DNA from 2 places in the Kitasatospora sp. NPDC053308 genome. Region 2 is predicted to be linked to the other one. Evidence: predicted binding sites of a transcription regulator. Region 2 holds the regulator's gene; the other holds the start of a gene.
The links. The regulator HrcA, encoded in region 2, represses chaperone genes, less so after heat shock. The targets are predictions, from matches to a motif close to TTNGCACTCNGNNNNNCNGAGTGCNAA.
Positions count from the first base shown of each region.

Region 1: a site for HrcA is predicted at 6,354-6,380, ahead of groES (co-chaperone GroES). Genes of this name have one in related genera too.

Region 1 is NZ_JBVJJY010000001.1:979,154-994,351, reverse strand. It holds gene guaB (IMP dehydrogenase) at 1-16, opposite strand, end outside; gene shbA (RNA polymerase sigma factor ShbA) at 307-1,050, opposite strand; gene ACZ6Y7_RS04665 (response regulator transcription factor) at 1,383-1,994, opposite strand; gene ACZ6Y7_RS04660 (WhiB family transcriptional regulator) at 2,558-2,884, shown strand; gene ACZ6Y7_RS04655 (LysR family transcriptional regulator) at 2,984-3,982, opposite strand; gene groL (chaperonin GroEL) at 4,159-5,790, opposite strand; gene groES (co-chaperone GroES) at 5,907-6,212, opposite strand; gene ACZ6Y7_RS04640 (hypothetical protein) at 6,462-6,773, shown strand; gene ACZ6Y7_RS04635 (THUMP-like domain-containing protein) at 6,808-7,983, shown strand; gene ACZ6Y7_RS04630 (polysaccharide deacetylase family protein) at 8,004-8,912, opposite strand; gene ACZ6Y7_RS04625 (hypothetical protein) at 8,951-9,271, opposite strand; gene tsaD (tRNA (adenosine(37)-N6)-threonylcarbamoyltransferase complex transferase subunit TsaD) at 9,268-10,374, opposite strand; gene rimI (ribosomal protein S18-alanine N-acetyltransferase) at 10,367-10,855, opposite strand; gene tsaB (tRNA (adenosine(37)-N6)-threonylcarbamoyltransferase complex dimerization subunit type 1 TsaB) at 10,879-11,535, opposite strand; gene ACZ6Y7_RS04605 (hypothetical protein) at 11,680-12,255, shown strand; gene ACZ6Y7_RS04600 (hypothetical protein) at 12,287-12,481, opposite strand; gene tsaE (tRNA (adenosine(37)-N6)-threonylcarbamoyltransferase complex ATPase subunit type 1 TsaE) at 12,653-13,147, opposite strand; gene ACZ6Y7_RS04590 (alpha/beta fold hydrolase) at 13,257-14,543, opposite strand; gene alr (alanine racemase) at 14,540-15,198, opposite strand, start outside.
Region 2 is NZ_JBVJJY010000006.1:118,138-133,335, reverse strand. It holds gene ACZ6Y7_RS16015 (ribonuclease Z) at 1-199, opposite strand, end outside; gene ACZ6Y7_RS16010 (histidine triad nucleotide-binding protein) at 206-559, opposite strand; gene ACZ6Y7_RS16005 (RDD family protein) at 613-1,341, opposite strand; gene ACZ6Y7_RS16000 (S41 family peptidase) at 1,444-4,701, opposite strand; gene ACZ6Y7_RS15995 (16S rRNA (uracil(1498)-N(3))-methyltransferase) at 4,844-5,593, opposite strand; gene dnaJ (molecular chaperone DnaJ) at 5,699-6,841, opposite strand; gene hrcA (heat-inducible transcriptional repressor HrcA) at 6,921-7,955, opposite strand; gene htpX (zinc metalloprotease HtpX) at 8,258-9,178, shown strand; gene pspAB (PspA-associated protein PspAB) at 9,265-9,849, shown strand; gene ACZ6Y7_RS15970 (DUF3097 domain-containing protein) at 9,881-10,714, shown strand; gene ACZ6Y7_RS15965 (Uma2 family endonuclease) at 10,705-11,262, opposite strand; gene hemW (radical SAM family heme chaperone HemW) at 11,303-12,532, opposite strand; gene ACZ6Y7_RS15955 (AMP-dependent synthetase/ligase) at 12,591-14,513, opposite strand; gene ACZ6Y7_RS15950 (ABC transporter ATP-binding protein) at 14,914-15,198, shown strand, end outside.

The DNA of each region.
Region 1 (15,198 bases), on a different contig from region 2:
CGGCGTTGTAAGACATTTGGGGGGTACCTTCCGTGGCCGGCCTTATCCGCTCACGCCCTGACGGTGCGGGCGCGTTCATCGCTCACTCGCGCAGACCACCGAAGCCGGATGCAATGGGAGGATCCTCCAAGGGGACCCCGCGCGCACCCGTGAAACTTTGGCAACCCGCCCAGGCGCCGATACCCCATGGTACTGGCACCGCGAATGTGTCCTCGTGTGCCCTTGACAACACCCCCGCCCGGCGGCTCGTTCCGCACGCCCGGCACCCCCGAAGACCTCCCCGCGACCCGTGACGAGGGGCGCGGCTCAGGAGGACTCCTCCGCGAGCGCCCGCAGTCGGCTGAGCGCCCGGTGCTGGGCGACCCGGACGGCGCCCGGCGACATCCCGAGCACCTCGCCGGTCTCCTCCGCCGACAGCCCGGCGGCCACCCGCAGCAGCACCAGCTCGCGCTGACGGGCCGGCAGGTTGGACAGCAGCTCCTTGGCCCAGGCCGCGTCGCTGCTCAGCAGCGCCTGCTCCTCCGGACCGAGCGCCTCGTCCGGCACCTCCGGCAGGTCGTCCTGCGGGACGACGGTCGAGCCGGGCCCGCGCATCGCGGCCCGCTGCAGATCGGCGATCTTGTGCGCCGCGATCCCGTACACGAAGGCCTCGAACGGCCGCCCCTGGTCCTTGTACCGGGGCAGCGCGCACAGCACCGCGACGCAGACCTCCTGCGCGACGTCGTCCACGTGGTGCCGGGCCCCGCCCGGCAGCCGGACCAGCTTGGCGCGGCAGTAGCGCAGCGCCAGCGGGTGGACGTAGGCGAGCAGCGCGTCGATCGCCGGGCCCTCGCCGCGCACCGCGGCCGCGACCAGCTCGCCCACCAACGGCGAGCCGCCCGAACCGATCACCGGCGGACGAACCGGCCCGACCGCGGCTCCCGAACCGCCCGCACCCTCCGGTGCACCGGGGCCACCCGCATCGGCGTACGACGGATCGTGGCCCGGGTCGGAGGGCTCGGCCTCCACCGGGTCCGCCTGGCCGGCTGCGCCGGCGACGTCGTCGCGCATCGGTCCATGGTGCCTGGTCGAGCGGGAAAACGCGGCACCGCGTCCGGAGTTGTGCACCGGAACGTTATGCGCTGCCGCACCGTGGGGCGTGCCGCGCACCACCGGCCCCTCCTGCACCGTGCCGCCTCCCGCCCCGCCGTCGGTGGTCCCGTCCGTCGTGCCGTCCGCCGAGTGTCCTGCGGCTGCGTGGTTCGCCGCAGTGCCTGTCCGCTGGTCCCCGAGGTGCTCCACTCCTCCATGGTGCAACCTCGGGACCGTAACGTCACACGCCCGTGCGACGCCCGCTTCGGGGAGCACCGGCGGTGCGCCGCACCCGGCGGCGCCGCCGGCGGTCAGCGGACCAGGCCCCAGCGGAAGCCCAGCGCCACCGCGTGCGCGCGGTCGGAGGCCCCGAGCTTCTTGAACAGCCGTCGGGCGTGGGTCTTGACGGTGTCCTCGGAGAGGAACAGCTCGCGCCCGATCTCGGCGTTGCTGCGGCCGTGGCTCATGCCCTCCAGCACCTGGATCTCACGCGCCGTCAAGGTGGGCGCCGCGCCCATGTCGGGGCTGCGCAGCCGGCGCGGGGCGAGCCGCCAGGTCGGGTCGGCGAGGGCCTGGGTCACGGTGGCCCGCAGTTCGGCGCGCGAGGCGTCCTTGTGCAGGTACCCGCGGGCACCCGCGGCCACCGCGAGCGCGACCCCGTCGAGGTCCTCGGCGACGGTGAGCATGATGATCCGCGCGCCCGGGTCGGCGGACAGCAGCCGCCGGACCGTCTCGACCCCGCCGAGGCCGGGCATCCGGACGTCCATCAGAACGAGATCGGAGCGGTCGGCCACCCAGCGGCGGAGGACCTCCTCCCCGTTCGTCGCGGTGGTGACCCGGTCCACACCGGGTACGGTCGCGACCGCGCGGCGAAGCGCCTCGCGGGCGAGCGGGGAATCGTCGCAAACGAGAACGGAAGTCATGACCGTCGTCCTCCGCAGCTGATCCGCGTCACGTTGAGCCTCCTGGCTGGTACGAACCTCTCCGACACGGCCGATCGGCGACAGACTCCGTGCTGATCGCCCCAACTTGCCCGCGATCGTTCCCGACGTCCGGCGCCCGCTAACCGCCTCCGCACTTCCAACGACCGTCACTCGAATGAGTTACGGCCTTCAGGGCCATCTCCACCACTGTACGTGGCCAACCCATTACGGATCAGCCGCATCGCGGTGCACACGCCGCACTTTTGCGCAGCTCGCGCGCGGTCGGCGCACCACCCGCACACCGTTTCGGGGTGTCCGCGCGCCCGTCGGCCACCCGATTGCCACGTCCGCACCCGCCGGAGACCATTGCCCACTTTGCCCGTTTTTATAGCTTTCGTATGGTCATTGACTGTTGTGCCGGTGTGTGGGTGACTTGTCCATGGAGTTGCCTTAAGTCATATTTCCAGGTGTCCACACCAGCGCATCGAAGCCCCGCCGTATCGCTCGGCAGCAGCCCGCCGAGCGCCCGGCCGACGGCCGACGGCCTCTGAAGGGAATGAGCCATGGCAGATTTCTCCCGCCTCCCCGGTCCCAACGCGGACCTCTGGGACTGGCAGCTCTCCGCAGCCTGCCGCGGCGTGGACAGCTCGCTCTTCTTCCACCCCGAGGGCGAACGCGGGGCCGCGCGCAGCTCGCGCGAGGCCAGCGCCAAGGAGGTGTGCATGCGCTGCCCGGTGATCGCCGAGTGCGCGGCGCACGCACTGGCGGTCCGCGAGCCGTACGGCGTCTGGGGCGGGATGACCGAGGACGAGCGCGAGGAGATGCTGGGCCGCTCGCGGCACCGGCTGGTGGAGGTCCCGCTGACCCCGCCGGCGGTCGCGCAGCACTAGACCCGCCTCCGCGGCGCGCCGTGAAGAAACGTTTCTTCGCGGCGCCTCAGGGCGCTCGCGGTCGGTCCGGGGGATCCGCCCTCCCCCCGTACCCCGCCGTCAGCGGGCGGCCGCCGCCCCCGCCAGCCGCTCCAGCATCAGGGCGACGGCCGGCACCTCGGCCAGGTCCGACAGGGTCAGCGCGACCACCTGGCGCACCGCCGGCGCCCCCGACGCCGTCCGCACCGGCACCGTCGACACACCGTCAGGACGCACCGACTGCAGCGCCAGCCGGGGCAGCACCGCCACTCCGAGCCCAGCCGCCACCAGGCCGACCACCGCCGGGTAGTCGTCCGTCGCGAAGTCGATCCGGGGCTCGAACCCGGCACCCGCGCACAGTTCCACCAGGTGCCCCCGGCACTGCGGACAGCCGGCGATCCACTGCTCCCCCGCCAGCTCGGCCAGCTCCACCGCCCCGCCCCGCCCGGCCAGCGGGTGGGCGGCGGGCAGCAGGCCCACCAGCGGGTCGTCCAGCAACGGGGTGACCACCAGATCGGACCAGTCGGTACCGGCCGTCAGCTGCTGGGCCTCCAGGTTGGCCTCGGCCCGCGCCTCGCGCGGGGTGCCGTGGGCGGGCACCGGCAGTGCGGCGGCACCGTCGGAGTGCGGATAGCGGAAGGCCAGCGCGATCTCGCACTCGCCGCCGCGCAGCATCGCCAGCGACTCCGGCGGCTCCGCCTCGACCAGCGACACGCGCACCCCCGGATGGCCGTCCCGCAGCCGGGCGACGGCGGGCGGCACCAGGGTGGAACTCGCGGTCGGGAAGGACACCAACCGCACCCGTCCGGCCCGCAGCCCGGCGATCGCGGCCACCTCCTCCTCGGCGGCGGAGAGCCCGGCCAGGATCCCGGTGGCATGCTTGAGCAGGACCCGCCCGGCCTCGCTGAGCTGCATCCCGCGGCCCGCGCGGACCACCAGCGGGGTGTCCACCGACTTCTCCAGCGCCTTCATCTGCTGGCTGATGGCGGGCTGGGTGCACCCCAGCTCGCGGGCGGCGGCGGAGAAGGAGCCGGTGCGGGCGACGGCACGCAGGACGCGCAGGTGGCGGGCCTCGATCATGCCTCAGTTATAAGGCAATCTTTGCTCTCGGCAAAATTCTCCTGATAGTTGAACCGTCAAGAGCAGCGCCCGCGCCACGAGCCCGGCCGGCCCGGCGGCGGCCGGACAACAGCCGGAGGCCCGGCCCGCCTCCCCTCGCGGGGCGCGGACCGGGCCTCCGGTCAGTGGCTCGGGCCTCAGTGGGAGTGGCCGTGACCGTGGGAGTGGCCGTGACCGTTGTCGGCCTCCTCCTCCTTCTTCTCCACCACGAGGGTCTCGGTGGTGAGCAGCAGGGAGGCGATCGAGGCGGCGTTCTCCAGGGCGGAGCGGGTGACCTTGACCGGGTCGATGACGCCGGCCTTCACCAGGTCGCCGTACTCGCCGGTGGCGGCGTTGTAGCCCTGGCCGATCTCCAGCTCGGCGACCTTGGAGGTGATGACGTAGCCCTCCAGGCCGGCGTTCTGGGCGATCCAGCGCAGCGGCTCGTGCAGCGCCTTGCGGACCACGGCGACACCGGTGGCCTCGTCACCCGACAGGCCCAGGCCGTCGTTCAGCACCTTGGCGGCGTGGACCAGGGAGGCGCCACCACCGGCGACGATGCCCTCCTCGACCGCGGCGCGGGTCGCCGAGATGGCGTCCTCCAGGCGGTGCTTGCGCTCCTTCAGCTCCACCTCGGTGGCGGCGCCGACCTTGATGACGCAGACGCCGCCGGCCAGCTTGGCCAGGCGCTCCTGCAGCTTCTCGCGGTCCCAGTCGGAGTCGGTGGCGGCGATCTCGGCCTTGATCTGGGCGACGCGGCCGGCCACGGCCTCGGCGTCACCGGCACCGTCGACGACGGTCGTCTCGTCCTTGGTGATGGTCACGCGGCGGGCGGTGCCCAGCACGTCCAGGCCAACCTGGTCGAGCTTGAGGCCGACCTCCTCGGAGATGACCGTGCCGCCGGTCAGGGTGGCCAGGTCGCCGAGGATCGCCTTGCGGCGGTCGCCGAAGCCCGGGGCCTTGACGGCGACGGCGTTGAAGGTGCCGCGGATCTTGTTCACGACCAGGGTCGACAGCGCCTCGCCGTCGACGTCCTCGGCGATGATCAGCAGCGGCTTGGAGGCACCGCCCTGCAGGATCTTCTCCAGCAGCGGCAGCAGCTCCTGGATGGAGGAGATCTTGCCCTGGTTGATCAGGATGTACGGGTCCTCCAGGACCGCCTCCTGCCGCTCCGCGTCGGTGACGAAGTACGGCGACAGGTAGCCCTTGTCGAACTGCATGCCCTCGGTGAAGTCCAGCTCCACGCCGAAGGTGTTCGACTCCTCGACGGTGATGACACCGTCCTTGCCGACCTTGTCGATCGCCTCGGCGATCAGCTCGCCGACCTGGGTGTCCTGCGCGGAGAGGGACGCGACGGCGGCGACGTCGTCCTTGCCCTCGATCTCGCGGGCGGCGGACAGCAGGTGCTCGGAGACGGCGGCGACGGCCTTGTCGATGCCCTTCTTCAGGGCGGCCGGGCCGGCACCGGCGGCGACGTTGCGCAGACCCTCGTTGACCAGGGCCTGGGCCAGCACGGTGGCGGTGGTGGTGCCGTCACCCGCGACGTCGTTGGTCTTGGTGGCGACCTCCTTGACGAGCTGCGCACCAAGGTTCTCGTACGGGTCGTCCAGCTCGACCTCACGGGCGATGGTGACACCGTCGTTGGTGATGGTCGGGGCGCCGAACTTCTTGTCGATGACGACGTTGCGGCCCTTGGGGCCGATGGTCACCTTGACGGTGTCGGCCAGCTTGTTGACACCGCGCTCCAGCGAGCGGCGGGCGTCCTCGTCGAACTGCAGGATCTTCGCCATGTTCCCTATTCCCTCGGGGCTGCGGCCGGCCCACCGACCGCTGAACAACGTGAGCCGACAACCGCGCCCCGGGCCACTGTCACGAAGGACACGGATCCGGGGCGGGTCGGGACGTCTTACTTCTCGATGATCGCGAGGACGTCGCGGGCGGAGAGAACCAGGTACTCCTCGCCCTGGTACTTCACCTCGGTGCCGCCGTACTTCGAGTACAGGACGATGTCACCGACGGCGACGTCGAGCGGCAGACGCTGGCCGTCCTCGAAGCGGCCCGGGCCGACGGCCAGGACGACGCCCTCCTGGGGCTTCTCCTTGGCGGTGTCCGGGATGACCAGGCCGGAGGCCGTGGTCGTCTCGGCGTCGAGCGGCTGGACCACGATGCGGTCCTCAAGCGGCTTGATGGCAACCTTGCTGCTGGTGGTCACGTCCGAGCTCCCCTTCGGAGATTACGGGGTTTTCTAACGGGTAGGGGCGAGCCTGCGAGCCTGCCGTCGCGGGGGTCAGACACGCTTCTTCGCGTTAGCACTCCCCCGGTGGGGAGTGCCAAGGACGACCATAGGCCCGTGTTAGCACTCAGTCAACCAGAGTGCCAACGGCGCGCCCGGGCAGTCCCGGACCGCGGATGAGTAGCCGTACTCATGTGCGACCGAGCGCGCCCTGCGCACACTCGTGCCATGACCGACACCCCGGTACGGCTGGGCCCGTCCGGCGCGCAGGACGCCGTGCTCGCCCTCCTGCTCCTGCCGCTGCTGGCCGCCCTGCCGTTCATCGCCTTCCGGCTCGGCGGAGCGGTGGCCGAGGCCGCCGGTTCCGATTCCGGCGGCTGCTTCCTGTGGGCCGCGCTCTCCTTCGCGGTCATCGGCTGGGGCACCCCCCTCGCCGTCGTCGTGGGCGGTCAGCGGGCCGGCTACCAGCTGCTGCCGATCGCCGCCGGGATCTCCCCCTTCATGATCCCCGTGCTGCTCTGCCTGGGGGCCTTCCGGTGAGTGCGCCCTCGCGCCGACCCGCGAGAATGGCCCCGTGGACACCGAGAACCTCCAACCCCTGCTGGCCCCCGAGGGCCAGGCCCTGCTCGCCGAGCTGCGCGAGTTCGCCCCCGAGGAGGAACTGGCGCTGGCCACCCGGCTGCGGCGGGAGCACCCGGCGGAGCTGGTCTCGGCGGCCTTCGGGCAGGCACGGCTGCGGCAGCGGGCTCGGGCGAAGTTCGGGGCGGACGCGGACCTGATGTACTTCACGCCGAACGGGGTCGAGCAGTCCACCCGGCGCAGCGTGGCCGAGTGGCGGGCGCGGCGCTTCGCCGAACTGGGCGTGCGGCGGCTGGCGGACCTGTGCTGCGGCATCGGCGGGGACGTCCTGGCGCTGGCCCGGGCGGGCATCGAGGTGCTGGCCGTCGACAAGGATCCGGCGGCGTGCGCCGCCACCGCCGCGAACGCCGCCGCGCTGGGCCTGGCCGAACTGGTCGAGGTGCGCTGCGCGGACGTCGCCGAGGTGGACGTCGCCGGCTACGACGCGGTGTTCACCGACCCGGCCCGGCGGACCTCGCGCGGCCGGGTGTTCGACCCGGAGGCGTACGCCCCGCCGCTGTCCTGGGCGATCGAGGCGGGCCGGCGGACCCCGATCGGGGCGCTGAAGGTCGCTCCGGGCATCCCGCACGAGGCCGTCCCGGAGGACGCCGAGGCCGAGTGGGTCTCCGACCACGGCGACGTCAAGGAGGCGGTGCTCTGGTTCGGCACCGCGGCCGCCCGCCCGCACCGCGCCACCCTGCTGCCCCAGGCCGCCAGCCTGACCGGCGGCGACCTGCCCGACCCGCCGGCCGGCCCGGTCGGCCGCTACCTGTACGAACCGGACGGCGCGGTGATCCGGGCCCACCTGGTGGCCGAGGTCGCCGAGCAGGTCGGCGGCCGGCTGATCGACCCGAAGATCGCCTACCTGACCTCCGACGAGCTGGTCGCCACCCCGTACGCGCACGCCTTCGAGCTCACCGACGTGCTGCCCTTCCACATCAAGAAGCTGAAGGCACTGCTGCGCGAGCGCGCGGTCGGCACCGTGGTGATCAAGAAGCGCGGGATGGCGATCACCCCGGAGGAGCTGCGCCGCCAGCTCAAGCCCTCCGGGCCGAACACCGTCACGGTCATCCTCAGCCGCACCGACCACGGCCCGCTGATGATGCTGGGGCAGCCGGTCCGGGCGTCCTGACGGCGGTCGGGAGCGCCGCTCTACGAGGCCGGGGCCTGGATGTAGTCCTCCAGCCGGGCCACCGAGAAGCCCTGCTCCTGGATCCGGGTCAGCAGGTCGCCGAACATCTGGGTCATCGTGGCGCCCTTGAGCTCCTTGGGGCCGCGGAAGTGCGCCAGGATGATGTCGCCGGGCTTCAGCTTCTTGTCCGCCGCCTGGTACTGCATGTCGTGGATCTGCATCGACTCGCGCCACAGCACGATCGCGCGCGGCCCGCACTCCTGCACCGAGGTGTTGAGCGTCGGGGTGTTGGCGCCGTCGCCGAACGGCGGGCGGAACAGCAGCGGGGCGGTGCCGTACTGCTGGGTGAGCGCGGCCTGGTCGTCGCAGATCTCGGACTTCTGCTTGTCGGCCGGGAGCTTGCTCATCACCGGGTGGGTGACGGTGTGGTTCTGGATGTGGTTGCCCAGGGCCTGGAGCGGCTTGAAGTAGCCGTAGTCGTTCTTGACGATGTCCTTCGTCAGGAACATCGAGATCGGCACCTTGAGGTCGGTCAGCATCTCGACGAACTTCGGGTCCTTCTCGGCGCCGTCGTCGATGGTGATGAAGACGACCTTGTCGCTCGTCTTCACGTCGCTGAACACCGGCACCGGCCCGGTCCGCTGGAGCTTGACGGGCTTGTCGGCGGGCGGTGCCGGGGCGGGTGCGAGCGGGGTGAGGTTCCACTTCGCCCAGGCCGCCGCGTCGGCGCCGGCCGGAGCGGTGGCCCCGGCGGTGGCGGAGCCGGTCGGCGCGGGCGCGGCTCCGCCGGGCTTGGACGCGGCCGGCGCCGACGTGCCGGCCGCCGGCGCGGCACCGCCGCCGTCGTCGCCGCACGCGGTGGCGAAGGCCAGCAAGGCCAGCGCCCCCGCCGCGTACGTCCTGGTCCTGCTCAGCCCGTTCCTGCTCACCGCACCGCGCTCCCGGTTCCCGTCCAGCTTCGTCTCAGCTATGCACGGTAACGGCCGGGGTCCCGGTTCCCGGTGAAGGCCTGTTCGACGGGCGGGGCCTGTTCGACGTGCTCGCTGGTGAAGGACCAGCGGTGCACCGGGCGGCCGAGCAGCTCGGCCGGCGGGTCCGCGACCGGCACCGGCTCGCCGCTCCACCAGGTGATCAGCAGCACCCGCTCGCCCGGCGCGGAGAGCAGCTCGGCGCGCTCCAGCCCGGCCGCACCGCGCACCGCCGGCAGCACCGATTCCCGGACCCAGGCGGCGAGTTCGGCCCCGCGGCCGGCCGCCGCCCGGGCCTCCCACATCGCGGCGACGGTCACGCGGCGCCGCCGCCGAGGGCGTCGTAGGCCCGGCCGTGGAGGTCCCCGTGCCCGATGCCCCCGGCCGGCACGTGGACGTCGGTCACCGGCAGCGAGGAGTCGGCGGAGAGGTCCAGGGAGGACGGAGCGCGGTCGCGCCACACCATCTCGGCGCCCAGCGCGGCGACCATCGCGCCGTTGTCGGTGCACAGGCCCGGCCGCGGCACCCGCAGCCGGATGCCGGCCCGGTCGCAGCGCTGCTGGGCCATCTCGCGCAGCCGCGAGTTGGCCGCCACGCCGCCGCCGATCATCAGGTGGTCGACGCCGTTGTCCTTGCACGCCTTGACGGCCTTGCGGGTGAGCACGTCGGTGACCGCCTCCTGGAAGGACGCCGCCACGTCGGCGATCGGCACCTCCTCGCCGGCCCGGCGCTTGGCCTCCACCCAGCGGGCGACGGCGGTCTTCAGGCCGGAGAAGGAGAAGTCGTACTCGGGGTCGTTCCGGCCGGACAGGCCGCGCGGGAAGGCGATCGCCTTCGGGTCGCCCTCGCGGGCCGTCCGGTCCACCACCGGGCCGCCGGGGAAGCCCAGGCCGAGCACCCGGGCGACCTTGTCGAAGGCCTCGCCGGCCGCGTCGTCGATGGTCGCGCCGAGCGGGCGGACGTCGGTGGTGATGTCCTCGCTGAGCAGCAGCGAGGAGTGCCCGCCGGAGACCAGCAGGGCCATCGTCGGCGAGGGCAGCCGGCCGTGCTCCAGCTGGTCGACGCAGATGTGCGAGGCGAGGTGGTTGACCCCGTACAGCGGCTTGTCCAGCGCCCAGGCGTACGCCTTGGCGGCGCTGACGCCGACCAGCAGCGCGCCGGCCAGGCCCGGGCCCGCGGTGACCGCGATGCCGTCCAGGTCGGTCGCCTTGACCCCGGCGGTGTCCAGCGCGCGCTGGATGGTCGGGACCATCGCCTCCAGGTGGGCGCGGCTGGCGATCTCCGGGACGACGCCGCCGAAGCGGGCGTGGTCGTTCACGCTGGAGGCGACCGCGTCGGCCAGCAGCGTGGTGCCGCGCACGATGCCGACGCCGGTCTCGTCGCAGGAGGTCTCGATGCCGAGGACGAGCGGTTCGTCAGCCATGGCGGGTGTCCTCAATGTCCTTCGGGTCGGTGCTGTCAGTGCTGGGGTGGTCGAGGCGCATCACCAGCGCGTCGACGTTGGCGGGCTGGTAGTAGCCGCGCCGGATGCCCACCGGTGCGAAGCCGTGGCGCTCGTACAGCCGCTGGGCGCGCGGGTTGTCCACCCGCACCTCCAGCAGCAGTTCGGCGCAGCCGCGCCGGGCGGACTCCCGGATCAGGTCGGTGAGCAGCGCCGTGCCGAGGCCGGCGCCCTGGTGGCGCTCGTCGACGGCGATGGTCTGGACGTCGCCCTCGCCGGCGATCGCCATCAGCCCGGCGTAGCCGACGATCGCGCCGTCGGCGGCGGTGGCGACGGTGTAGTGGCGGGTGCCGCCGGGGTGGGCCTCGGCCAGCTCGGACCAGAACATCCCGGTTGACCAGGCGTCCTCGGGGAAGAGCCGCTGCTCCAGTTCCATCACCGGCGCGATGTCCCACCAGCGCATCGGGCGCAGGGTGGTGCCGTGGTTCACGCCGGGAGCACCGCCTTGTAGCCGGCCGGGACCTGGGCGTCCGGGCGGCGCAGGTACAGCGGGACGTTCGGCAGCAGCTCGCGCCCGGCCGCCAGCTCGGCGGCGGCGAAGCCCGCCAGGGCGCCGGCCGACACGTGCTCGGGGCCGTGCGCGTCCGGGAAGGCGTCGGGGTAGAGCAGCGCACCGGCGCCGACGGCACGCGGCCGCGCGGCCAGCTCGGCCGGTCGGTCCACGCCGGGGCCCTCGCTGCGGCGGCCCTCGGCGTCGTAGGAGGCCCAGTAGACCTCCTTGCGGCGCGCGTCGGTCGCGACCGTGAACGGCTGCCCGGCCAGGCCCTCGGCGCGGGCCTGGAAGGCGATCGCGTCCAGGGTGCAGACCCCGTACACCGGCAGCCCGAGGGCGTGGCCGAGCGCGGCGGCGGTCACCAGGCCGACCCGCAGGCCGGTGTACGGCCCCGGGCCGACGCCGACCGCGATCCCGGTCAGCCGGTGCTTGTCCACCCCGGCCGTCCGCAGGACGCGGTCGATCGCGGGCAGCAGCAGTTCGCCGTGGCGCCGGGCGTCGACCTGATGGGTCTCGGCCAGGACGGCGGTGCCGTCGTGGACGGCGGCGGTGACGGCGGGGGTAGCGGTGTCGAACGCGAGCAGCAGCACGGGTCAAGGTTAGACCGACGTTGGGCCGACCGGCCGATCGGCAAGGTGTGCAGGCCGGGAACACACATCCGAGGCGCTGCGAACCGGACGGACGGACCTGGCACGATAAGCCCGTACGAAAAAGGGACGGCAGCGGGAGCGCACGTGGCGAAGACGGGTCCTGGAGTGGTGGTCACGGGGCTGACCCTGGGGGCCCTGGCGGTGGTGAGCCTGCTGGCCTTCCAGGCCAACGGTGCCCAGGACCGGGCCGGCGGTGCCAAGCCCACCGCCACCACCACCGCGGCCGGTACGGCCACCGCGCCGGCGCCGACCGCCTCGGCCACCCCGACCGTCCCCCCGCTGCCGGCCACCTCGGGCTCCGGCACACGGGTCGTCTACTCGGTGAGCGGGCACTACGTCTGGCTGGTCGACCCGAAGAAGAACCCGCAGGTCGCGGCCGCCTTCCCGGTCACCCCGGGGACGGTCGAGCCGGCCCCGGGCAGCTACGCGGTGACCAGCCGCACGCCGACCACCACGGGCACGGACGGCCGGCAGATCGAGCACGTGGTGCGCTTCGCCCAGCAGAGCGGCGTGGTGTTCGGCTTCAGCGCGGCGGTGGACGGCACGACCCCGACCGCCGACCCGAAGGCCAAGACCGGCGGCATCCGCAGCGGCCGCGCCGAGGGCCAGCTGCTCTGGGACTTCGCGCCGAACGGCACCAAGGTCGTCGTGGTCGCCTAGGGCGCACCCGACACCACGAAGAGCGGGCGCCTCACGCGGCCCGGGGCGTGCGCGCCTCGGGCTCGTCGGCCTGCCTGGGGGCGGGTCCGGGCGGCGTGGACACCGCCTCGGCGGCCGCGCAGGCGGCCAGCAGCGCCCGCATCGGCTCCCCCGGAGCGGGGTGGGTGGACTCTCCGGCCCCGGCGGCGCGGACGGCGCGCTCCGGGGCGGGGGTGGTGCTCGACATGGCGCCTCCCTAGTTAGGCAGACCTAACCGCAGCACCCATCCCACCACGCCCGGCACCCGGCCCGCAACATCTTGCCGACAGTCCGTCGGCAAGTCGGCGCGACCCGCCGCGCGGCCGGAGGGCCGCGCGGACACGCGGCTACCCGGCTACGCGGCTGCGCGGCTGCGCGGCTACGCCAGCTTCGCCAGCTCCACGTCCGCCCAGCGCGGGCCGATGCCGGTCAGCACCACCTGGCGGGGGTCGTGGTCGTCCCCGGCGGTGTCGCCCAGGGCCCGCTCGATCCGGACCTCCAGCCGGTCCTCGGACAGCCGCTCGACCTTGCCCTCGCCCCACTCGACCACGATCACCGACTCCGGCAGCGAGACGTCCAGGTCGAGGTCCTCCATCTCGTCCAGGTCCCCGCCCAGCCGGTACGCGTCCACGTGCACCAGTGCCGGGCCGCCGACCAGCGAGGGGTGCACCCGCGCGATCACGAAGGTCGGCGAGGTCACCGCCCCGCGGACCTGCAGGCCCTCCCCCAGGCCGCGGGTCAGCGTGGTCTTCCCGGCCCCCAGCTCGCCGGAGAGCAGCACCAGGTCACCCGGCCGCAGCAGCGCGGCCAGCTCCCGGCCGAGCCGGCCCATCCGGTCCGGGGTGGGGACGGTGAGAGTGGCGTGCGAGCCCATGCGCGATTCTTGCCCTTCGGTCCGTACCGGCGCGCCGACCACCGGCCGCCACCGCTACCGTGCCACATCGCCGCACCCCGGTGCGGCGGGCGGGTGTCGGGGCGGGCCGTCAGACGGGGTCGACGGCCGACTCGGCGGACGGCGGCACGGCCGACTCGGCCTCCCGGTCCCGGGCCAGGTCGAGGACGGCCGCGGGCAGCGGCGCGGCCCCGGCGAACTCGGCGGCCCGGCGCAGCAGCAGGGCCAGCTCGCGGTCGACCGGCTCCGGCCGCTCCAGCATCACCAGGTGCCCGGCCCCCTCGGCCAGCACCAGCTCGGCGCCCGGCAACCGCGCGACCATCGCCTCGCTGTGCGCCGAGGGCGTCAGCAGGTCCTTCGTCCCGGCCAGCACCAGCGCCGGCAGACCGCGCAGCGCGGCCAGCGCCTCGTACTTCTCGTGCGCCCCGAACACCGGGTAGAACTCCGCGACCACGTCGATCGGAGTGGCGTCCAGCAGCTGCTCGGCGAAGCGCACCACGCCCGGGTCGACGTCCCGGCCCCCGAAGGAGAACTTCCGGTAGAAGACGGCCGTCACGTCCGAGCCCAGCCGCCTGGTCGCCTCCACCAGGTCCACCTGGCGGCCCAGCAGCTTCACCACACCGGGCGCGAGCCTCTTGAACAGCTTCGCGCCGGCCGTCGGCAGTCCGAGGTCGACCTGGTTCCAGTCACCCGCGAGCGTGCCGATCAGGGCGACCCCGGCGACGCGCTCCCGGAACAGCTCCGGGGCCTGGTCGGCCAGCGCCATCACCGTCATGCCGCCCATCGAGTGGCCCACCAGCACCAGCGGTCCGGTCGGCGCGACGGCGTCGATCACGGCCTTGAGGTCGCCGCCCAGCTGGTCGATGCTGGCCGGCTCGCCCGCCAGGTACGTACGGGAGCGCTCCGAGCGGCCGTGGCTGCGCTGGTCCCAGAAGACCAGCCGCATGCCCTCGCGCAGCGCGGCCCGCTGGAAGTGCCAGCTGTCCTGGTTGAGGCAGTAGCCGTGGCAGAACACCACCGTCAGCGGTTCGGCGCCGCCCGCCCGCCCGTCCGGCCCGGGGCCGTCCCCGGCGCCGTCCGGCGAGTCCCAGCCGGTGCCGTCCAGCTCCACGTACAGCTCGGTGCCGTCCGGTGCGGTCACCGTGCGCGGGCGCCCGCGCAGCGAGCCGTACGGGGCACCGGCGTCCAGCTCGGCCCTGGCCCGGCGGCGCATCGCGCGGCCGACCGTCAGCCGCTCGATCGCCACCCCCGCGGCCGCGCCGGCCGCCAGCACACCGACCGAGATCCCGATCACGCCCGCCCGGCTCACCCCGGTGGCCGCGCCGGCCGCCTTGGCGACCGCCGCGACCGCTCCGTCCCCGGCCGGCGTCTCGGTCATGCCGACGGCACCCAGGGGTGGCTGCCGCCGAGGTAGCGGCGGGGCACCCGGGCGCCGATCCGGGTGACGATCTCGTACGAGATGGTGCCGCAGGCGCGGGCCCAGTCCTCGGCGGTCGGCTCGCCGCGCTCGCCGTTGCCGAACAGCAGCGCCTCGTCGCCGATCCCCGGGGTGTCCCCGCCGAGGTCCACGACGAACTGGTCCATCGCCACCCGGCCGGCCACCGTGCGCCACTTGCCGCCGATCTGCACCGGTCCGGTGCCGCTGGCGTGCCGGGGGACGCCGTCGCCGTAGCCGACCGGGACGAGGCCCAGGGTGGTCGGTCCGGGAGTCGTGTAGTGGTGGCCGTAGCTGACGCCGTGCCCGCCGGGGACCTCCTTGACCAGCGCCAGCCGCGCGGTCAGCGCCATCACCGGGCGCAGCCCGAAGTCGGCCGGCGAGCCCACCTCGGGCACCGGCGACAGCCCGTACGCGGCCAGCCCGGTGCGGACCAGGTCGAAGTGCGACTCCGGCAGCAGCAGCGTGGCCGGCGAGTTCGCCAGGTGCCGCACCTCGGGGCGCAGCCCGGCCGCCTCGGCCACGGCCAGCGCGCTGCGGTAGGAGTCCAGCTGGGCGCGGATCGAGGGGTGGCCCGGCTCGTCGGCGGCCGCGAAGT
Region 2 (15,198 bases):
CGCCGTGGAAGTGGGTGACGGCGATCCGGGTGATCTGGGTGGCCGTGACCCCGGCGTGCAGCATCTGGCGCTGGGTGCCCTCGCCGGGGTCGAACAGCAGGCCCTCGCCGTCCCAGCGCAGCAGGTAGCCGTTGTGGTTGCGGTGCCGGGTGGGCACCTGGCTGGCGGTGCCGAGGACGACGAGTTCGCGCTGGGACACCTGGGATCAGACCATGCTCTCGGTCATGTGCGTGCCGCCGAGCACGTGGACGTGGGCGTGGAAGACGGTCTGCCCGGCGCCCGCCCCGGTGTTGAAGATCAGCCGGTAGTCGGCGATGCCCTCGTCCTCGGCCACCCGGCCCGCCTCGGCGAGCAGCTCGCCGGCGACCTCCGGCTCGGCGGCGGCCAGCGCGGCCGCGTTCGGGTAGTGGGCGTGCGGGATCACCAGGACGTGCACGGGCGCCTTGGGGGCGATGTCGCGGAAGGCGAGGGTGCGCTCGGTCTTGCGCACGACCGTCGCCGGGATCTCGCCCGCCACGATCTTGCAGAACAGGCAGTCGGGCTGCGGCTCACCGGCCATCGGCTTCTCCTCGGGATCGGTGCGTCGGGTGGGTGGGGCCGTACGGGCGCAGCCTAGCCGAGCCCGGCCACGGCCTGCTGGTACTGCCGCAGGTGCTTCCAGCGCACCGCGCGCATGCCGACGACGTCGCCGTCGTCGGTGTCGTAGTCCTCGGTGAGGAAGGCGACGGCGAGGATGACGAAGCCGATCAGCCAGCGCCTGGTGAGCCGCCAGGTGTTGGGCCGCATCACGCCCTTGCGGCGCACCACCCGCATCGCCAGGATCCCCTTGCCGACGCTGAAGCCGGTCAGCCGGGCCAGCACCACCTGGTTGAGGAAGGACGCGAGGAGGCCGACGACGACCAGCGCCACGAAGTACGGCACCGCCGGGCCGCCGCTGTGCACGGTGTGCCCGGCCGCCTGCCGCACCTTCGGCCGGCCGGCGGCGTTGGCGGCGGCGAAGCCGAGGGTGACGGCGAACAGGAAGTCCAGCACGATCGCCAGGAAGCGCCGGCCGCCGCCCGCCTCCTTGGGGCACGGCGGCAACGCGGCGCGCTGCGGCCGCGGGGCCTGCTGCGCGTACGGCGGCTGCTGCGCCGAGGGGTGGGGGTACGGCTGCGGCTGCCCGTACGGCTGGGCCGGCTGCGGCGCGTACCCCTGCCCGTACCCCTGCCCGTGGCCCTGCGGCTGCCCGTACGGCGGGGGCGGCGGGTACGCCTGCGGCTGCGGCGGGGCCGGCGGTGGTGACTGCGGCTGTGCGTAAGGGTTCTGGCCGTACTGCGGCGGCGGGTAGCCCTGCGCCATGGTGGTTCCCCCGTGAGCTGTGGATCAAGAAACAGCCCCGCATCCTACCCAGGCCGCGGCACGGGAAGTCGGCCCGTCCGACTTCCCGTGCGGGCGCGGCCGTCAGCGCCAGGGCAGCGGCGGCGCCGTGCGGGCCGGGGTCTCGGCGAGCGCGGCCAGGGCGATCCGGACGCCCTCGGCCAGCTGCGGGTCCTCGCCGGCCGCCCAGTGGTGCGGGGCGATCGGCACCTCGACGTCCGGGTCGACGCCGTGGTTCTCCACGCCCCAGCCGTAGTTCTCCAGCCAGAACGCGTACTTGGGCTGGGTGACCAGGGTGCCGTCGACCAGCCGGTAGCGGCTGTCGATGCCGATCACCCCACCCCAGGTGCGGGTGCCGACGACCGGGCCGATGCCCAGCGCCTGGATGGCCGCGTTGACGATGTCGCCGTCCGAGCCGGAGTCCTGGTCGGCGAGCGCGACGACCGGCCCGCGCGGGGCGTCGCCGGGGTACGGGACCGGGCTGTCGGTGTCCCTGCTGACGTTCCAGCCGACGATCCGCCGGGCGAGCTTCTCGATCACCAGCTGCGAGGTGTGGCCGCCGCGGTTCTCCCGGATGTCGACGATCACGCCCTCCTTGGCCATCTCCGAGCGCAGGTCGCGGTGGATCTGGGCCCAGCCGGTGGTCTGCATGTCGGGGACGTGCAGGTAGCCGAGGCGCCCGCCGGACAGCTCGCGCACCGCGGCCCGCCGCCCGGACACCCAGTCGTGGTAGCGCAGCGCCTCGTCGTCGGCGAGCGGGACGACCACCGGGTGGCGCCGGTCGGTGCCGTCCTTGCCGGCCACGGTCAGCTCGACCGGCTGCCCGGCGGTGCCGGCCAGCAGCGGCGCCGGCCCGGTGACCGGGTCCACCGGGCGGCCGTCGACCGCCAGGACGGCGTCGCCGGGGCGGATCGCGGCGCCGGGCGCGGCCAGCGGCGAGCGGGCCCTCGGGTCGGAGGACTCCCCGGGCAGGATCCGGGCGATCCGCCACTGCCCGCCCTCCTTGACCAGGTCCGCGCCGAGCAGGCCCTGGCGCCGGGCGGGCTCGGTGTGCGGGCCGTACGGGACGACGTAGGCGTGCGAGGTGCCGAGTTCGCCGTGCACCTCCCACAGCAGGTCGATCAGGTCGTCGTGCGAGCCGACCCGCTCCACCAGCGGCCGGTAGCGCTCCAGGACGCCGGCCCAGTCGACGCCGGAGAGGTCGGGGCGCCAGAAGTTGTCGCGCATCAGCCGGCCGTTCTCGGCGTACATCTGCCGCCACTCGGCCGCCGGGTCGACGGTGACCCGCAGCCGGGCGAGGTCCACGGTGACCTCGTCGTCCTCGCCGCCGGCCTTGTGGTCGGCCGGGACGATCCGCAGCTCGCCCTCGTCCAGCACGGCGACCCGGCTGCCGTCCCCGCTGACCGCGAACCCGTCGACGTCGTGCACCAGTTGCTCGACCCGACGCTTCCGCAGGTCGAAGCGCTCCAGCACCGGCCGGGGCCGCTCGTCCTCCAACGAGGCCGCCTCGTCGCCGAGTTCGCCGAGCAGCGGGACCCTGGTCCACAGCACGCCGTCCTTGGCCGCCCGCAGGGTGCCGAACAGCCCGCCCTCCACCGGGAACGGGACGATCCGGTCCGCGATGCCGTCCAGGTCCACCCTGGTCACCGGCGCGGCCGCGTCGCCGCCCTCCTCGCCGTCCGCCTTCTTGGCCCGCGGCTCGTCCTCCTCCCCGCCGAGCGGTCGCCCGGCGCGCTGCGGCCCGAACGGGGACGGGGTGTCGGCGGCCAGCGTGATCAGGTACGGGCGGCAGCCGTTGGGGAAGGACAGGTCGAAGACGTGCGAGTCGTACACCGGGTCGAAGTTGCGCACCGACAGGAACGCCAGGTAGCGGCCGTCGGCGGTGAAGGCCGGCGAGGTGTCGATGAAGCGCTGCTGGGTCGCCTCGCTCACGGTGCGGGTGGCCAGGTTGGCCAGCACGATCTGGCGCAGCGAGTACGGGCCCAGCCCCGGCACCGGGCGCGACCACGCCAGCCAGGCCGAGTCCGGGCTGAACACCAGCCCGCTGACCTCGCCGTCGGTGCTGCGCTCCAGCTCGTGCACGGTGCCGTCGGCGAGCGTCACCAGCAGCACCCGGCCGTCGTGGACGCCGAGCGCGGCCTGCTTGCCGTCCGGGGAGACGGCCAGCGCGTTGACCCGGCCGAGCTGCCCGGCGGCCAGCCGGCGCCGCTCGGCGCCGTGCACGGCGGGCGCGTACTCCAGGCCGTCCTCGCCCTCGGCGTCGGACACCCACAGCACGCCCTGGGCGCCGTCCTCCCCCTGCACCACCCTGGCCAGGCGCCCGCGCACGCCCGGCGTCTCGTCCAGCACCCGGGCCGGGCCCTCGCGGTGGGTCAGCCAGTGCACGCTGCCGCGCACCACGACGGCGCCGGCCCGGCCGGTGCGGTCGGGGGCGACCGACTCCAGCCAGTGCGCGGCGGTCACCGGGCGGGGGCGGCGGCCGCTGCGCGGTCCGGCCAGCCGGACGTCCAGGCGGCGCGGCTCGGCGCCGGCCAGGTCCTCCAGCAGCCAGAGGTCACCGGCCCGGTGGTAGACCACCCGGGTGCCGTCGGTGGCGGCGTTGCGGGCGTAGAAGCCGTCCGCGCAGGTGGTGTGGCGGCGCAGGTCGGACCCGTCCGGGAGGCTGGACCACAGCTCGCCGACGCCCTCGTGGTCCGACAGGAAGGCGATCCGGGCGCCCGGTCCGCCGTCCGGACCGGCCACCCACAGCGGTGAGGACAGCTGGCCGTCCAACTCCTCGTGGACCCGGGCGAATTCGTCCCGGCCCAGCCACAGCTTGCCGGCCCGGCCGCCCCGGTAGCGCTTCCACCAGGCCGGTTCGGGGATCGCGGCGCTGGCCAGCAGCACCCGCTCGCCGCCCGGCTCGAAGGCGATCCCGCCGACCGGCCCGTACGGCAGCCGCACCGGCTCGCCGCCGTCCAGCGGCACCGCGTGCGCCCAGGTGCGGCGCAAGGTCGCCTGCCCGGCCGCGGTGGTGGCGACCGGGCGGCCGTCGGGCGTCCAGCCCTGCACCCGGGTCTGGCCGCCGCCCCAGTGGGTGAGCCGGCGGGACGGTCCGCCGTCCACCGGCACCACGTGCACCTCGGGCGCGCCGTCCCGGGTGGAGGTGAAGGCGATGTGCCGCCCGTCCGGGGAGAACCGGGGATCGTGCACCGGCCGGTGGTCGGCGGTGAGCCGCCAGGCCCGTCCGCCGTCCAGCGGGGCGAGCCAGAGGTCGTTCTCGGCGACGAAGGCGACCAGGTCGCCGTGCAGGTGGGGGTGGCGCAGGTAGGCGCCCGCGGAGGTGCTCAGGGAGTCCGTCACGCGGCCAGCGTAGGCACCCGCGCGGACGGGCCGCCGCGCTTTTCGGCAGAGTCGGGCTCCCCGGGCGAGCCCGCTGGACCCTCGCGCCGCGCCGTAGTACGGGCCGCTCCCGGGACGGTCCGGGGACGGTCCGGGCCAGGTCCTACGCCCAGCGGCCGGTGCGGCCCAGCAGCAGTGCCCCGGCGGCCACCCCGGCGGTGGAGGTGCGCAGCACCGAGGGGCCCAGACGGTACGGCTCGGCGCCCGCGGCGGCGAAGACGGCCAGCTCCTCGGGGGAGACCCCGCCCTCCGGGCCGACCACCAGCACCAGGTCCCCGTCCGCGGGCAGCGGGGCGTGCGCCAGCGGCTCGGCGCCCTCCTCGTGCAGGACGGCGGCGAACGCGGCGCCCGCCAGGAGCGGCGCCAGCTGCTTGGTGGTCATCGGGTCCCGCACCTCGGGGAAGCGCAGCCGACGGGACTGCTTGCCGGCCTCGCGGGCGGTGGCCCGCCACTTGGCGAGCGCCTTGGCGCCGCGCTCGCCCTTCCACTGGGTGATGCAGCGGGACGCCGACCAGGGGATCACCACGTCCACGCCGACCTCGGTCATGGTCTCCACGGCCAGCTCGCCGCGGTCGCCCTTGGGCAGCGCCTGGACGACGACGATCCGCGGCGCGGGCCGCGGCTCCCGGCGCACCGCGGCGACCGTCACGTCGACGGCGTCCTTGCCGAGCACCTCGGCGACCGTCCCGTCCACGCCGAGCCCCAGCCCGTCGGCCAGGGTGATCGCCTCGCCCGCCTCCAGCCGCTTCACCGCGGCGGCGTGCCGACCCTCCGGGCCGTCCAGGCGCACCACGCTGCCGGGCGCGGCGGCGGCGATCCGCTCGGTGTCGACGACGAAGACGGGCGCGGTCATGCGGAGGAACCTTTCCGGTGGGGGCCCCGCCGGCGCGCGGCCGCGGCGGGGAGGAGACGCGCAAGGGGTGCCGGGGGTCGGCCCCCGGCACCCCCGCGCGGACGGCTACCGGCCGTTGAAGGCGTCCTTCAGCCGGGAGAACAGGCCCTGCTGGCCCGGCGCGAACTGGCCGGAGGGCCGCTCCTCGCCGCGCAGCACCGCGAGGCGGCGCAGCAGCTCCTCCTGCTCGGCGTCGAGCTTGGTGGGCGTCTTCACCTCGACGTGCACTATCAGGTCGCCCCGGCCGCCCCCGCGCAGGTGGGTGATGCCCCGGCCGTGCAGCGGGATCGACTGGCCGGACTGGGTGCCGGGCCGGATGTCGACCTCCTCCAGGCCGTCCAGGGTCTGCAGCGGCACCTGGGTGCCGAGCGCGGCCGCCGTCATCGGGATGGTGACGGTGCAGTGCAGGTCGTCCCCGCGCCGCTGGAAGATCGTGTGGGTGGTCTCGGCGATCTCGACGTACAGGTCGCCGGCCGGGCCGCCGCCGGGGCCGACCTCGCCCTCGCCGGCCAGCTGGATCCGGGTGCCGTTGTCGACACCGGCCGGGATCTTCACGGTCAGCGTGCGGCGGGCGCGGACCCGGCCGTCGCCCGCGCACTCCGGGCACGGGGTCGGCACGACGGTGCCGAAGCCCTGGCACTGCGGGCAGGGGCGGGAGGTCATGACCTGGCCCAGGAAGGACCGGGTGACCTGGGAGACCTCGCCCTTGCCGCGGCACATGTCACAGGTCTGCGCGGAGGTGCCGGGGGCCGCGCCCTCGCCGCTGCAGGTGGTGCAGGTGACGGCGGTGTCGACCTGGAGCTCCTTGGTGGTGCCGAACGCGGCCTCCTCCAGGGTGATCTCCAGCCGGATCATGGCGTCCTGGCCCCGGCGGGTGCGCGAGCGCGGGCCGCGCTGGCCGGCCGCGGCGCCGAAGAAGGCGTCCATGATGTCGGAGAAGCCGAAGCCCGCCGCACCGGCCCCGAAGCCGCCCGCACCGCCACCGCCGCCCGGGGACAGCGGGTCCCCGCCGAGGTCGTAGACCTGGCGCTTCTGCGGGTCGGAGAGCACCTCGTAGGCGGCGTTGATCTCCTTGAACCGCTCCTGCGTCTTCGGGTCCGGGTTGACGTCCGGGTGCAGTTCGCGTGCCAGGCGCCGGAACGCCTTCTTGATCTCGTCCTGCCCCGCATCCCGTCGGACGCCGAGTACCGCGTAGTAGTCCGTGGCCACCAAATGCTCCGCTTGTTCCGCCTGTAGTAGTGCTGCGACTGGTCACCGCGCGTCACCGGTGGGGCGCGCGGTCGTATTGCTACGACTCGGCCAGGATCTGGCCCACGTACCGCGCCACCGCCCGCACCGCCCCCATTGTGCCCGGGTAGTCCATCCGGGTCGGGCCGATCACGCCCAGCTTGGCCACGCTCTCGTCCCCCGAACCGTAACCGACCGAGACGACCGAGGTGGAAATCAGCCCCTCGTAGGCGTTCTCCCGCCCGATCCGGACCGTCATCGCGGCGTCGTTGGTCTCACCCAGGAGGCGGAGCAGGATGACCTGCTCCTCCAGCGCCTCCAGCACCGGCTGGATGGTGAGCGGGAAGTCGTGGCCGAAGCGGGTCAGGTTGGCCGTGCCGGCCAGCATGATCCGCTCCTCGTTCTGCTCCGCGAGCGTCTCGAACAGCGTCGCCAGGACGGTGGCCACGATCGGCCGGTCGGCCTCCTCGAACGTCGCCGGGAGCTCCTCCAGCAGCCCCGGGACCTCCGGCAGGAGGCGGCCGGCCGCCCTGGCGTTGAGCGCCGTGCGCAGGTCCGCCAGGACGGTCTCGCCGACCGTGCCCGGGCAGTCGACCATCCGCTGCTCGACCCGGCCGGTGTTGGTGATCAGCACCAGCATCACCTTCGCCGGGGCCAGCGCCACCAGCTCGATGTGCCGCACCGTGGAGCGCGTCAGCGAGGGGTACTGGACCACCGCGACCTGCCGGGTCAGCTGGGCGAGCAGCCGCACGGTGCGCGCCACCACGTCGTCCAGGTCGACCGCGCCGTCCAGGAAGTGCCGGATCGCCCGGCGCTCGGGGGCGCTCATCGGCTTGATCTCGGCGAGCTTGTCGACGAAGAGGCGGTACCCCTTGTCGGTCGGGATGCGCCCCGCACTGGTGTGCGGCTGGTGGATGTAGCCCTCCTCCTCCAGCGCCGCCATGTCGTTGCGGACCGTCGCCGGCGAGACCCCGAGGTTGTGCCGCTCCACCAGGGCCTTGGAGCCGACCGGCTCCTCGGTGCCGACGTAGTCCTGCACGATCGCACGGAGCACGGCGAGCTTGCGATCGTCCAGCTGGCGGACCTCACCGGCCATGGGGCACGCACCTCCGTCTTCGCACGTTGTCCGTCTGTGTCCCTCTGGTACTGCCTGTCCTGGCGGGGGCCGCTCCGGGAGGCCCCGCCCTTGGCACTCTGAACACGCGAGTGCCAAAACCGTACCTGCCAGTGTAAGGCCCGGGTCCTACGGCAGGAACGGCCCGACCGGGGTGATCCTTCCCGCAGTTCCGGGTACGGCCCGCACGGCGGCGACCGTTCACGGTTCCCGGGCGCGGGGGTGGTGCCCCCGGGCCGTCCGGGTGGCAGCATCGAAGGCGACGGCGAATGGAGGAGCAAGCGATGTCGAGCTCGGGCCAGCACACCCGCTTCGCACCCGATCGCGGCCTGACCGGCCGCATGGTCGCGACGATGTTCGTGATCGGGCTGCTGTACGTCGGTTTCACCGGTCTGCTGATCGCGCTGCTGCGCGGCGCCTGGCCGCTCATCGTCCTGATCTCCGGCGGGCTGTTCGTGGCCCAGTTCTGGTTCAGCGACAAGATCACCGAACGGGCGATGGGCGCCCACCAGGTGTCCCCGGAGGAGTTCCCCCAGCTGCACGGCACGATCGACCGGCTCTGCGCCCTGGCCGACATGCCCAAACCCCGCGTGGCGGTCGCCGACAACGACATGCCCAACGCCTTCGCCACCGGCCGCAACCCGCAGAACGCGGTGGTCTGCGTGACCACCGGCCTGCTGCGCCGGCTGGAGCCGGAGGAACTGGAGGGCGTCCTCGCGCACGAGCTGTCCCACGTCGCCCACCGGGACGTCGCGGTGATGACCATCGCCGGCTTCCTCGGGGTGCTCGCCGGCGCGATGACCAGGATCGCCGTGTACGGCGGCTTCATGGGCGGCGGCCGCAACAACAACGACCAGAACGCGGCCATCGTCGCGCTGCTCATCCCGCTGGTCTCGATGGTCGTCTACGCGATCAGCTTCCTGCTCACCCGGCTGCTCTCCCGCTACCGCGAGCTGGCCGCGGACCGCGCCGCCGCCCAGCTCACCGGACGGCCCAGCGCCCTCGCCTCCGCCCTGACCAAGGTGACCGGACAGATCGCCGCCATCCCCAGCAAGGACCTGCGCCAGGCGCAGCCGTACAACGCCTTCTACTTCGCCCCCGCGCTGAGCGCCCGGGAGACCGCCTCGCAGCTGCTGTCCACGCACCCGACGCTGGAGAAGCGGCTGGAGCAGCTGGCGAGGATCTCCGCGCAGCTCGGCCGCTGAGCCCGAGCCCCTCGCGGTGACCGACCCGATGACGTGACCGACCCGATGACGTGACCGACCCGATGACGTGACCCGAGAGGACCGCCGTGGGATTCCTGGACGCCCTGTTCGGCCGCACCAAGCCCGTCAGGCCCGACCTCGACCAGCTGTTCGGCGTGCCGTCCGCCGCGCTCACCCTGGAGGCCGGCGCCGGCTTCACCCCGACCGGGCTCGGCTCGGTGTGCTTCGCGGCCGTCGAGGGCGCCGCCTTCGTCCAGGTCGAACAGCAGGTGCGGGCCCTGCTGGACGCCGACACCGAGCGCGGCGGCGTCCCGGTGGAGGCCTCCAAGGACGACTACGGGTACTCCTGGCTGCTCGCCCGGCACACCCCCGAGGAGCTGCCGGAGCTGGTCAACGACCTGCACGCGGTCAACAGCGAGCTGGAGGCGAACGGCTTCGGGCCGCAGCTGCTCTGCTCGCTGGTGGGCTTCCGCGACGCCGAGGGGCAGTCGCTGGCGCTGGTCTACCTCTACAAGCGCGGCACCTTCTACCCCTTCGCCCCGGTGCCCGGTGGCGGGGAGAAGCGCAACAGCCCGCTGGAGCTGCAGGTCAACGCGATGCTGGGGAACGACCTGCGGCTGGAGAAGGACCTGAGCCGCTGGTTCCCGGTGTGGGGCGCGCCGGGCCTCTGACGGCCCGTCCGCCGTCCCTATGATCACCCGTATGCGCAGCCGCCAGTACGGACCCGACCTGACCCCGCCGTGGAAGAAGCGGACGCCCGCCCCGGAGGTGCCCGCCGAGCGGGACCTGGTGGTCGAGGAGGCCACGACCGGCTTCTGCGGGGCGGTGGTGCGCTGCGAGAAGACCGCCGAGGGGTTCACCGTCACCCTGGAGGACCGCTTCGGCAAGCACCGGGTCTTCCCGCTGGTCCCGCGCGGCTTCCTGCTGGAGGGCCGGGTCGTCACCCTGGTCCGCCCCGCCGGCCCGGCGGCCCCCCGCACCCCGGCCCGCACCGCCTCCGGCTCGATCGCCGTGCCCGGCGCCCGCGCCAGGGTCGCCCGCGAGTCGCGGATCTACGTCGAGGGCCGCCACGACGCCGAACTGGTCGAGCGGGTCTGGGGCGACGACCTGCGCGTCGAGGGCGTCGTCGTGGAGTACCTGCGCGGCATCGACGACCTGCCGGCGATCGTCGCCGACTTCGCCCCCGGCCCCGGCCGCCGCCTCGGCGTCCTGGTCGACCACCTGCTCCCCGGCACCAAGGAGCACCGCATCGCCGCCCAGGTCACCGGGGAGTCGGTGCTCGTCGTCGGCCACCCCTACATCGACGTCTGGCAGGCCGTGAAGCCCGCCTCCGTCGGCATCCCCGCCTGGCCCGCCGTGCCGCGCGGCGAGGACTGGAAGGAGGGCACCTGCCGCCGCCTCGGCTGGCCGGTGGACACCCCGGCGGCCTGGAAGCACATCCTGTCGAAGGTGGACAGCTACAAGGACCTGGAGCCCGAACTGCTGGGCCGGGTGGAGGAGTTGATCGACTTCGTAGCCCTGCCGGGTCAGGAGTAGGTCCGGAACTCCGAGGTGTCGAGCGTGATGCCGAGCAGATCCAGCGGGACGGGCTCGCCGAACTTGGCGGTGCGCTCCACGGCGTAGTCCGGCAGCCCCGACGCGGCCGATCGACCGGGTTCGGTGAGCAGCACGCAGAGCCCCTTGATCGGGTCGACGATCAGGTAGGCGGGAATCGGGCCCTCGGCATACAGCTCCCGCTTGGTCCGGTAGTCGCGGAGCACGCTGGTCTTCGACACCACCTCGACCACCAGAGTGACCGCAGGTGCCGGCAGCAACCGGCCGCTCTCTTCGACCGCCCCACGCTCGAACACGACCAGGTCCGGCTGGGGCTCGCTGGCATCGCCGGAAAAAGCCAGATCCTGAGTGGTCAGAGCATTCCACCGGGCGTACGGAGCCTGGTGCTGGATGGCCCGGATGATGAGGTTGTGGACCATGTCCGGCCCGGCCGTCATCACGATTTCCCCCCTGATGAGCTCGGCCTTGAAGCCTTCGGGGACCTCCAGGTTCTCGAAGATCCCCGTCACCCGGTCATCGATGGCGGTCATTGCGCGCTCCCTCCGACGGCTGACACCACGTTAACGACACTCAGTCCACCAGGTCACGTACGACGGCGTCCGCCAGCAGCCTCCCCTGGAGGGTGAGCGCGGCGCGGCCGTCGGCGTACGGCCCGGGGGCGAGCAGGCCGTCGGCGAGGGCGCGGGCGGCGGCCTCGCGGCCGGTGCCGGTGAGCAGGTCGAGGGAGACGCCGTCGACCAGGCGCAGTTCCAGCAGGATGCGCTCCACCCGGCGGTCCTCCTCCTCGAGGACCTCGCGGCCCAGCGCCGGGGTGCGGCCCTCGGCGAGGGCCCGGGCGTAGGCGGCGGGGTGCTTGGCGTTCCACCAGCGGACGCCGCCGACGTGGCTGTGGGCGCCGGGGCCCGCGCCCCACCAGTCGGCGCCGGTCCAGTACAGCTCGTTGTGGCGGCAGCGGCCCTCGGGGGTGGTGGCCCAGTTCGAGACCTCGTACCAGGAGTAGCCGGCGGCGGCGAGCGCCTCCTCGGCGATCAGGTAGCGGTCGGCGTGCACGTCGTCGTCGATCATCGGCAGTTCGCCGCGCTTGACCCGGGCGGCCAGCCGGGTGCCCTCCTCGACGATCAGGGAGTACGCGGAGACGTGGTCCGGCCCGGCGCCGATGGCGGCGTCCAGGGAGGCCCGCCAGTCGTCGTCGGACTCGCCCGGGGTGCCGTAGATCAGGTCGAGGTTGACGTGCTCGAACCCGGCCGCGCGGGCCTCGGCCACGCAGGCCTCGGGGCGGCCCGGGGTGTGGTGGCGGTCGAGCAGCCGCAGCACGTGCGGGCGGGCGCTCTGCATGCCGAAGGAGATCCGGTTGTAGCCGCCCTCGCGCAGCTCGGCCAGGTACGCCGGGTCGACCGACTCCGGGTTGGCCTCGGTGGTGACCTCGGCGTCGTCGGCGAGCCCGAACTCCTCGCGGATCGCGGCGAGCATCTTCACCAGGTCCCGGGCGGGCAGCAGGGTGGGCGTGCCGCCGCCGAGGAACACCGTCCGCACGGGCAGGTCGGCGTCCCCCAGCACCTTCCGGGCCAGCCGGACCTCGGCGACCACGTTGTCCGCGTACGTCTCCTGGGAGGCGACGGCCCCGGAGGAGCGCAGCTCGGTGGCGGTGTAGGTGTTGAAGTCGCAGTAGCCGCAGCGGCTGGCGCAGTACGGCACGTGCAGGTAGAAACCGAACGGCCGGCCGCCGAGCCCGTCGAGGGCGTGCGCGGGCAGGGAACCGTCGGACGGCACCGGTTCGCCGTCGGGGAGTGCGGAGGGCATGACCCCATTGTCCCGTACGGCTCACCCGAACCGGTGAGCCGTACGGGAGCGGGGCGGATCAGGCCTCGTTGGCGCCCGCGTACATCGCGGTGACCGCGTCCGCGTAGGTCCGCTCGACCACCGGGCGCTTGATCTTCAGGCTCGGCGTGAGCTCGCCGTGCTCGATGTCGAGGTCGCGCGGCAGCAGGTGGAACTTCTTGATCGTCTGCCAGCGCTGCAGCCCCGCGTTGAGCCGCTTCACGAAGCCCTCGATCAGCTCGTGGACGGCCGGCTCGGCGGCCAGCTCCGCGTACGACTTGCCGGCCAGGCCGTGCTCGGCGGCCCACGGCAGCAGGACCGACTCGTCCAGGCCGATCAGCGCGGTGCAGTAGTTGCGGCCGTTGCCGATCACCAGGATGTTGCTGACGAACGGGCAGATCGCCTTGAACTTGCCCTCCACCTCGCTGGGCGCCACGTACTTGCCGCCGGAGGTCTTGAACAGGTCCTTCTTGCGGTCGGTGATCCGCAGGAAGCCGTCCGCGCTGAGCTCGCCGATGTCCTCGGTGTGGAACCAGCCGTCCGCCTCCAGCACCTCGGCGGTCTTCTCCGGCAGGTTGTGGTAGCCGCGCATGACGCCCGGGCCGCGCAGCAGGATCTCGCCGTCCTCGGCGATCCGCACCTCGGTGCCGGGCAGCGGCCGGCCCACCGTGCCGATCCGCACGTCCTCCTCCCGGTTGACGCAGGAACCGGCGCTGGTCTCGCTCAGGCCGTAGCCCTCCAGGATCGGCACGCCGGCGCCGAGGAAGAAGAAGCCGATCTCCGGGGCCAGCGCGGCGCTGCCGGAGACCGCGCCGCGCAGCCGCCCGCCGAACGCCGCCCTGATCTTCGCGTAGACCAGCCGGTCCGCCAGCGCGTGCTGCACCCGCAGGCCCAGCGGGGCGGTGCCGGTGCCGGTGGCGACCCGGCTCTCCTGGACCGCCCGGGCGTGCTCGCGCGCGACCCTGGCGGCCCACAGGAAGATCTTGTACTTGGCGCCGCCCTCGGCCCGGGCCTTGCCCGCGATGCCGTTGTAGACCTTCTCGAAGATGCGCGGCGCCGAGGCCATGATCGTCGGCCGGATCACCGGCAGGTTGTGGATGATCCGGTCCACCCGGCCGTCCACCGCCATCACGTGCCCGGTCGCGATCTGCCCGGAGATCAGCGTCTTGCCGAACACGTGCGACAGCGGCAGCCACATGAACTGCACGTCGTCGGAGCGCAGCAGCCCGCTGGACTCCTGCGCCCGGCCCTCGTACGCCCAGCAGTCGTGCACCAGGCGCACGCCCTTCGGGCGGCCGGTGGTGCCGGAGGTGTAGATCAGGGTCGCCAGCTGCTCCTTGCCGAGCCCGTCGACGGCCTTCTCCACCGCGTCCGGGTGCTGCTCCAGGTACTCGGTGCCCCGGCGCTCCAGCTCGGCGAGGGTGATCACGTCCAGGCCGGGCGCCTCCGGGGCCCCGTCCGGGGCGTCGAAGAGGATCACGGTGCGCAGCCCGGGCAGCCGGTCGAGCTGCTCGACGGCCTTGGCCAGCTGGGCGGCGTTCTCCGCGAACAGCGCCCGGGAGCCGGAGTCGGACAGGATGAAGGCGGTCTCGTCCGCGTTGGTGCTCGGGTAGACGGTCGTGATCGCGGCGCCCGCGCACATGGCGCCCAGGTCCGTGATGATCCACTCGATCCGGGTGGAGGAGGCCAGGGCGACCCGGTCCTCCGGCTGGATTCCGAGCGCCATCAGGCCGGCCGCCACCGCCTTCACCCGGGTCGCGGTCTGCGCCCAGGTCAGCGAACGCCACTGCTCGGCGCCGGGCGCGCCGTCCGCGGCGTGCTCGTCGACCGGGGCGGGGTGGCGGTAGGCCTCGGCGTTCGGGGTCGCGGCGACCCGCTCCAGGAACAGGTGGGCGACGGAGGCGGGGCGCCCGGCGACGAGGTCGGGCCTGCCGGAGTCGATCAGGGACTGCGCGGAACTCAACGAGGACCTCCGGGGGCGGGTGGCCGTCTGAGGGAATGTCGCGGCGGCCGTGGGGGCGGTCGCCGGGCCCCGGTTCACCTGAACGGTACCGGTCAGTAACAAGGGGGCAACCAGCAGCCTAGGGGGAAACCGGTCATTCCGTAAGGGGGCGGAGCCGGTCGGCACGCCCCCACCGCCGGGGTGACCGCCCCGCGGGGCGCGCCGCACCGGCCGGCACACCCCGTGAGGCGCCCCGGGCGAAGCACGGACGAACTGCGCGCCGAACCGCCCGGCGACCAATCGGACCGTACGGCAAAAGCCCGGCAAACCTCCGGTTCCCGCACGCCGAATGGCCTGTACGACGCTACAGAACACCGAGAATTGGGGTGCGAACCCGACCGGCGACGACAAGAGTGTGCTAGTGCTGATCAGACTGCTGCGGGCGTACCTGCGCCCCTACTCCCGACCGATCACCCTGCTGGTGACCCTCCAGCTGGTGTCCACCCTCGCGGCGCTCTACCTGCCGACACTCAACGCCGACATCATCGACGACGGCGTGGTCAAGGGCGACACCGGCTACATCCTGCGCATCGGCGCGGTGATGATCGGCGTCACGCTCGTCCAGGCGGCCTGCTCCATCGGCGCCGTCTACATCGGCGCCCGCGTCGCCATGGCCTTCGGCCGGGACGTCCGCGCCGCCGTCTTC